2 regions of the Meiothermus sp. QL-1 genome follow, and region 2 is predicted to be linked to the other one. Evidence: riboswitches for the same ligand, from Rfam matches in the RefSeq annotation. Region 2 holds a riboswitch; the other holds the start of a gene.
The links. A riboswitch is a leader RNA that binds a small molecule or an ion and turns the genes downstream of it on or off. The one in region 2 is predicted to bind FMN.
Positions count from the first base shown of each region.

Region 1: linked by a shared signal. The riboswitch ahead of ribD (bifunctional diaminohydroxyphosphoribosylaminopyrimidine deaminase/5-amino-6-(5-phosphoribosylamino)uracil reductase RibD) and the one ahead of DV704_RS01130 (ABC transporter substrate-binding protein) in region 2 are both predicted to bind FMN.

Region 1 is NZ_QQSV01000009.1:85,909-89,269, forward strand. Features, by position in the region: gene aspS (aspartate--tRNA ligase) at 1-1,735, opposite strand, end outside; FMN riboswitch at 1,897-2,035, shown strand; gene ribD (bifunctional diaminohydroxyphosphoribosylaminopyrimidine deaminase/5-amino-6-(5-phosphoribosylamino)uracil reductase RibD) at 2,106-3,233, shown strand; gene ribA (GTP cyclohydrolase II) at 3,227-3,361, shown strand, end outside.
Region 2 is NZ_QQSV01000001.1:227,825-231,185, forward strand. Features, by position in the region: gene DV704_RS01120 (2-oxoglutarate dehydrogenase E1 component) at 1-1,301, opposite strand, end outside; gene DV704_RS01125 (4a-hydroxytetrahydrobiopterin dehydratase) at 1,360-1,641, opposite strand; FMN riboswitch at 1,722-1,864, shown strand; gene DV704_RS01130 (ABC transporter substrate-binding protein) at 2,005-2,991, shown strand; gene DV704_RS01135 (acylphosphatase) at 3,013-3,279, shown strand; gene tyrS (tyrosine--tRNA ligase) at 3,298-3,361, shown strand, end outside.

The DNA.
Region 1 (3,361 bases), on a different contig from region 2:
CGCTCCGCAGCGCCAGCCCCAAGACCTCCAGCTGGGCCTCCTCCACCGGGGCTGGGGCGCCGGTGAGGGGTTCTTTGCCCTCCTTGTTCTTGGGAAAGGCGATGACCTCGCGGATGGACTCCTCGCCTGCCAGGTGGGCCACGAAGCGGTCCAGCCCCCAGGCGATGCCCCCGTGCGGTGGGGCTCCGTAGGCCAGGGCCTCGAGCAGGAAACCAAACTTTTCCCGGGCCTCCTCGGGGCCAATCCCCAGCAGGGCGAAGATGCGCTCCTGCAGCTCGCGCCGGTGGATGCGGATGGAACCCCCGCCGATCTCGCTGCCGTTGAGCACCAGGTCGTAGGCATAGGCCCGCACCCGCCCGGGGTCCGTCTCGAGCAGCGCCAGGTCGTCCAGGTTGGGGCTGGTGAAGGGGTGGTGCATGTAGGTCCACCGGCCTGCCTCCTGGTCCCACTCCAGGAGAGGGAAGTCCACCACCCATAGGAATTTGAAGCCGGGCTCGACCAGGCCAAGCCTTCGCCCCAGCTCGAGCCGCACCGCCCCCAGGCCCTCCGCCGCCCGGCGCCAGGGGCCGGCCACAAAGAGCAGGGTCTGGCCTTCAGCAGCGCCCACCCGCTCCGGCAGGCCTTGCGGTATGAACCGGGCGATTCCGCCCGTAAGCGCCCCCTTCTCGACCCGCGCCCAGGCCAGGCCGGGGGCCCCTTTGGACCTGGCCAGGGCCTCGAGCTCCTCAATCTCCTTGCGCGAGAGCAGGGCCGGGGCCACCAGCAGCTTGACCGTCTCTGCGCCGGCAAAAGCCCGGAACTCACCCCCCCGGAAGAGCTCGGTCACATCCTTTAGCTCCAGGCCGAAGCGCAGGTCGGGCTTATCTGAGCCGTAGCGGTTCATGGCCTCGGCGTAGGAGAGGCGGGGGAAGGGGAGGGGGATCTCCACCCCCAGGGTCTCGCGCAGGATGTAGGCGGCCAGCCGCTCGTTGAGCTCGAGGATGTCCTCCTGCTCCACGAAGGACATCTCCAGGTCGAGCTGGGTGAAGTCGGGCTGGCGGTCGGCGCGCAGGTCTTCGTCGCGAAAACAGCGGGCAATCTGGAAGTAGCGGTCGTAGCCCGAGACCATCAGCATCTGCTTGAAAAGCTGGGGGGACTGGGGCAGAGCGTAGAAATGGCCGGGGGCAAGCCGCGAGGGCACCAGGAAGTCCCGCGCCCCCTCGGGGGTGGAGCGGGTCAGGTAGGGGGTCTCGACGCTGATGAAGCCCTCTGCATCCAGAAAGCGGTATATGGCCGCCACCACCTGGTGGCGCAGGCGCAGGTTCCGGTGCAGCCGCCGGCGGCGCAGGTCCACCACCCGGTGCCTGAGCCGCACCTCCTCGCTTACCTCAGGGTCCGCCTCCCCCCGCCAGGCGGCGTCGATGGGGAAGGGGGGGGTCCTGGCCTCGGCCAGCACCTCGAGCCGCTCGGCCACCACCTCCACCTGGCCGGTGGCAATCCTGGGGTTTACCTGCTCGGCCGGCCGGCGCCGCACCACCCCCTCCACCCTCACCACCCACTCCGAGCGCAGGCGGTCGGCCTCGGCGAAGCAGGGGGCCTCGGGCTGCACGATGATTTGCACGATGCCCTCCCGGTCGCGCAGGTCGATAAAGATAAGACCGCCCAGATCGCGCCTGCGGTTGACCCAGCCCTCCAGCACCACCCGTTGCCCTGCGTGTTGTTCGCGTAGTTGCCCGCAGTAAAGCGTACGGCGCATAGGCTCTAGCATACCTTTTTGTGGGGCGTTCTCAAGGTTAGGCTATTTAGGTTATTTTTTCACGAGCCAGTTTTATTGTGAAAAAAATCACTAAAAGCTGTGAAGCTGAATACAAACCCCCCTCACACGGCATGCTATAAGTCTCACGAGCCTCCGGGCTCAACTTCCTTCGGGGCGGGGTGCAAGTCCCCACCGGCGGTGAACCCCACAGGGGCAGCCCGCGAAGCCCGCCCAAAGGGCGGGCCCGACCCGGTGAGAATCCGGGGCCGACCGTGAAAGTCGGGATGGGAGAAGGAGGGAAATGGCTCGAGTCGCCCGAGCTCGAGACGCCTTAGTGTCCTATACTCCAACCCAACTAGACCGGCTCTACATGCAGAAAGCCCTGGCGCTGGCCGCCCGGGGCCTGGGCCGCACCTCGCCCAACCCACCGGTGGGGTGTGTGCTGGTGCGGGAAGGAAGGGTGGTGGGTGAGGGCTTTCACGCCCAGGCTGGTGGGCCCCACGCCGAGGTGGTGGCGCTGCGCCAGGCGGGTGCGGAGGCCCGGGGGGCCACGGCCTACGTGACCCTCGAGCCCTGCTCCCACCACGGCCGGACGCCGCCCTGCGCCCCGGCGCTCGTGGCGGCAGGGGTGCGCCGGGTGGTGGTGGCGGCCCTCGACCCCAACCCCTTGGTGAACGGGCGGGGTGTGCAAATCCTTCGCCAGGCCGGGCTACAGGTCGAGGTGGGGCTGATGGAAGAGGAGGCGGAGCGGCAGCAGGAGGTCTTCCGCCACTGGATACGCAGCAGGCAGCCCTTCGTGGTCTACAAGTACGCCCTCACCTTAGACGGCCGGACCGCCACCGCCGGAGGGGACGCCCGCTGGATCAGCGCGGAGGAGGCCCGGGCCGAGGTACACCGGCTGCGCGATGAGCTGGATGCGGTGGTGGTGGGGGTGGGCACCGTCGTCAGGGACGACCCCGCCCTCACCTGCCGTCTGGAGGCCCCCGCCGTACCGGGGCGGCCGCCCCGCGACCCGGTCAAGGTGGTCCTGGACAGCCGGGGCCGCACCCCGCCTGCAGCCCGCCTCTTCCAGCCCGGCCCGCGGGGGGAGCCGGCCCGGGTTCTCATCCTGACCACCCCCCAGGCGCCCGAAAGCTGGATGGAGGCCGTGCGCCGCCAGGGGGCCCAGCTCGAGGTCCTCCCCGCCGACCCGCAAGGACGGGTGGACCTGGAGGCCGCACTCGGGCACCTGGCCGAACGCGGCCTGATCGGCCTCTTGCTGGAGGGGGGAGGCGAGCTGGCGGGAAGCTTCTTCGCCGCAGGCCGGATCCACAAAGTGGTGGCCTACCTCGCCCCCAAGCTGGTGGGCGAGGGCCCCGGAGCTCTGGCCGGGGTGCGGCTGGCCCGGATGGACCAGGCGGTGGAGCTCGAGGCGGTGCGCTTCGAGCCGGTGGGCCCCAACCTGCGGGTGGAGGCCTACTGGCCGGGCTGCGCGCCGGGAGGGAGGAGCGCGTGCTGAGCCCCATCCCCGAGCTTCTGGCCGAGCTAAGGGCCGGACGCCCAATCATCCTCCTGGACGACGAGCGGCGGGAGAACGAGGGCGATTTGGTGGTGGCCGCCGAGCACGCCACCCCGGAGGTCATCAAC
Region 2 (3,361 bases):
TGGGTGAAGCTCGGCTCATCGGTCTCGTTGTGCCCCCGCCGGCGGTAGCCCACCAGGTCGATGAAGACGTCCCGCTTGAAGGCCCGGCGAAACTCCATGGCCAGCTCCACCACCCCTACCAGGGCCTCGGGATCCTCGGCGTTGACGTGGAAGATGGGCGACTCCACCATCTTGGCAATCTCGGTGGCGTAGCGGCCGGAGGTGTACTCGTGGGGCTCGGTGGTGAAGCCGAGCTGGTTGTTGAGGATGATGTGCACCGCACCGCCCACGGTGTAGGCCGGGAGGCCCGAGATGTTGAGGGTTTCCTGCACGATGCCTTCGCCGATGAAGGCGGCGTCCCCGTGAACCAGAAGGAGCATCCCCTTCTCCCGCTTGGTATCACCGAAGCGGTCCTGCTTGGCCCGGGTGCGGCCCAGGGCCACCGGGGCCACGAACTCCAGGTGGGAGGGGTTGAAGTTGAGCGAGAGGTGGACCTTGCCGAAGGGGGTTTCGATGTCGCTGGAGTAGCCCAGGTGGTACTTCACATCCCCCTGGTACCCCTCGGGGAAGTGCTCCTCAAACTCCAAAAATATGTCCCGCAGGGGCTTTTTGACCACATTGGCCAGCACGTTGAGCCGGCCGCGGTGGGCCATGCCCATCACCACCTCCACCACCCCCTGGCGGGCGGCGGCCTCCAGGGTCAGGTCGAGGAGGGGAATCAGGGCCTCGGTGCCCTCCAGGCTGAAGGTCTTGGCCCCCAGGTACTTCTTCTGCAAGAACTCCTCGAAGAGGGTGGCCTGCATCAGCCGTTCGTGGATTCTGCGCTTTTGCTCTGGAGTGGGCCGGGCAAAGCCGGCGCTCAGGCGGGCCTCGATCCAGGTGCGCACCGTGGGATCGTCCAGGTGGCCGTACTCAATCCCCACCGTGCCGCTGTAGCGGGTCTTGTACTGCTCGAGCACCGCCCGCAGCGTGGGGGCCCCCAGCTCAGGGGGAACCGGGCGGTCCAGGTCGGCCTCGGTCAGCCCGAAGTAGCTGGGGTCGAGCTCGGGCGGGGTGCGGCGCGTGCGGCCCAGGGGGTCGATCTGGGCGATGAGGTGCCCCCGTTCTCGGTAGGTGCGCAAGAAGCGCACCGCGCGCAAAAAAAACGAGGCCAGCTCGGATAAGTTGGCCTCGGATGGTCGGGCGGTTCCGTTGTAGGGCTCGGCCTGTACCGCCTGGAAGTAGCGCGACCACTCGGGCGGGATGGCGCTGGGGTTCTCCTGGTATGCCTGGTAGAGGGCCTCGAGGTAGGCCAGGTTGGAACTGTCGAGGGTGTGCTCCATACTCACGGCTTCCTAGTCTACCCTCTACCCAGATGATAAAACGTGTGAGGTGTTCCCCCTAGACCAGGGCGTCTACCTGGGCAGCGGCCTCGAGGTCGAGCCGGGTGATGCCCCCAGCCGAGTGGGTCACGTAGGCCACCCGCACCTGGCCCCACCGGACCTCCAGGCTGTCCGGGTGGTGGTCGGTGCGCTCGGCCAGAAGGGCCACCTTCACCGCAAAGGCCACCCCTTCAGGGTAGGTCTTGAAGGCGAAGGTCTTCTCCAGCCGGCCTTCCACCACCTGCCAGCCAGCCAGCCTCTCCAAGCCTTCCTGCAGCTCTGCCTCGCTCAGGGTTGCCACTGCCCTACCTCCTTTCCAGCTAGTCTAGCTTACTTTGCAAGCAAAGGGCTTGGGAATAAACTGGGTGTGGGCCTAAAGGCCCATTCCTTCAGGGCGGGGTGGAATTCCCCACCGGCGGTGAGGGGCATGTCCCCAAGCCCGCGAAGCCTGGAAATCTTGCTCCAGGCCCGATTCGGTGAAAATCCGAAGCCGACGGTTAAAGTCCGGATGGGAGAAGGAGTGAAGTCCGGGTGCCCTGTGCCCGGGCGCAAGAGGTGAGCGACACTTCCTGAAAAATCCCCACCACAAGCTAGGTCCTGGTAGCCCAAGGCATAAAGGCGGCTGGCGCACCTGCGCCGGCGAAGCGTAGTTGGGGTGGTTTCCATGCAAAGGTACTTCTTTGTCCTGATTTTGCTCTTTTCGCTGGTTTTGGCCCAGCCCCAGAAGGTGCGGGTGGGGCTGGGTTACCTTCCCGATGTGCAGTTTGCCCCCTTTTACCTGGGGGTGGTGGAGGGGCTCTACGCCCAGCGGGGCCTCGAGGTGGAGTTCCAGCACGGCTTTGTGACCGAGCTCTACCCTCTTCTGGCCCAGGGGCGGCTCGACTTTGTGGTGGGGGATGCTGAGGATGTCATCGTCCTCCGGGCGCAGAACCCCCAGGCCACCCCCTTCAAGTACGTGATGGCCATGTACCAGTCGGTGCCCAACGCCATCTTCTCGCTGGCCGAGAAGAACATCCGCTCGGTGCGCGACCTCAGGGGGAAGACTTTGGGGATGCCCGGGATGTTTGGGGTTTCCCTCACCTCCCTGCAGGCCATGCTGCGGGCTGCGGGCCTGAAGGAAAGCGACCTGCGCATTGTGCAGATCGGTTTTACCCAGGCCGAGGCGGTGGTCTCGGGCCGGGTGGATGCGGCCATGGGCTTCATCAACAACGAGCCGGTCTTCCTGCAGGCCCGGGGGGTAAGGCTCAACGTGATTCCTGCGGGCCCCTACAACAAAAGCCCCGGCAACGGGGTCATTACCACCGACAGGGTGCTGGAAAACCCCGAGCTGGTGCGGCGTTTTTTGGCTGCTTCGCAGGAGGGGCTGGCCCGCACCCTGGCCGACCCCAGGCGGGGCTTTGAGGCGGCCCGGCGTTACGTGCCCAACCTGGGCGAGGAGCGCATGGCGGTGCTCAGGGCCTCGGTGCGGCTTTACCAGTCGCCTTATACCCGCCGGATGGGCCTGGGGTTCTCGAGCCCAGAAGCCTGGGCGAGCAGCCTCAACCTTTTGAAGCAGACCGGGCGGGTCCAGACCGAGCTTCCCCCCACGGCCTTCTACACCAACGACTTCCTCCAGCCCGGGGTGCAGGCCCAGGCTGTGGCGGGTCGCTAGCCTGTGGGTTAGATTGGAGCCGTGCGGCGGGTGACGGTCCTGGTGCGCGGGCGGGTACAGGGGGTGGGCTACCGCTACTTTGCCCGCCAGAAGGCCCTGGAGCTTGGCCTTTCGGGGTATGCCGAGAACCTGACGGACGGCCGGGTGGAGGTGGTGGCCGAAGGGGAGGAGGCCCATCTGGAGCTCTTCCTGCACCACCTGCGCCAGGGCCCCAGGGAGGCCCGGGTGGAGGGCCTCGAGGTCCAGTGGGGGGAGGCCGCCGGGCTCAGGGGGTTCCAGGTGTACTGAGCCCGTATACTTGGGGGCATGACGGCCCGAGAGGCGCTGGAACTACTCAAGCGGGGGGCGGTCGAGGTCATCCCCGAGGAAG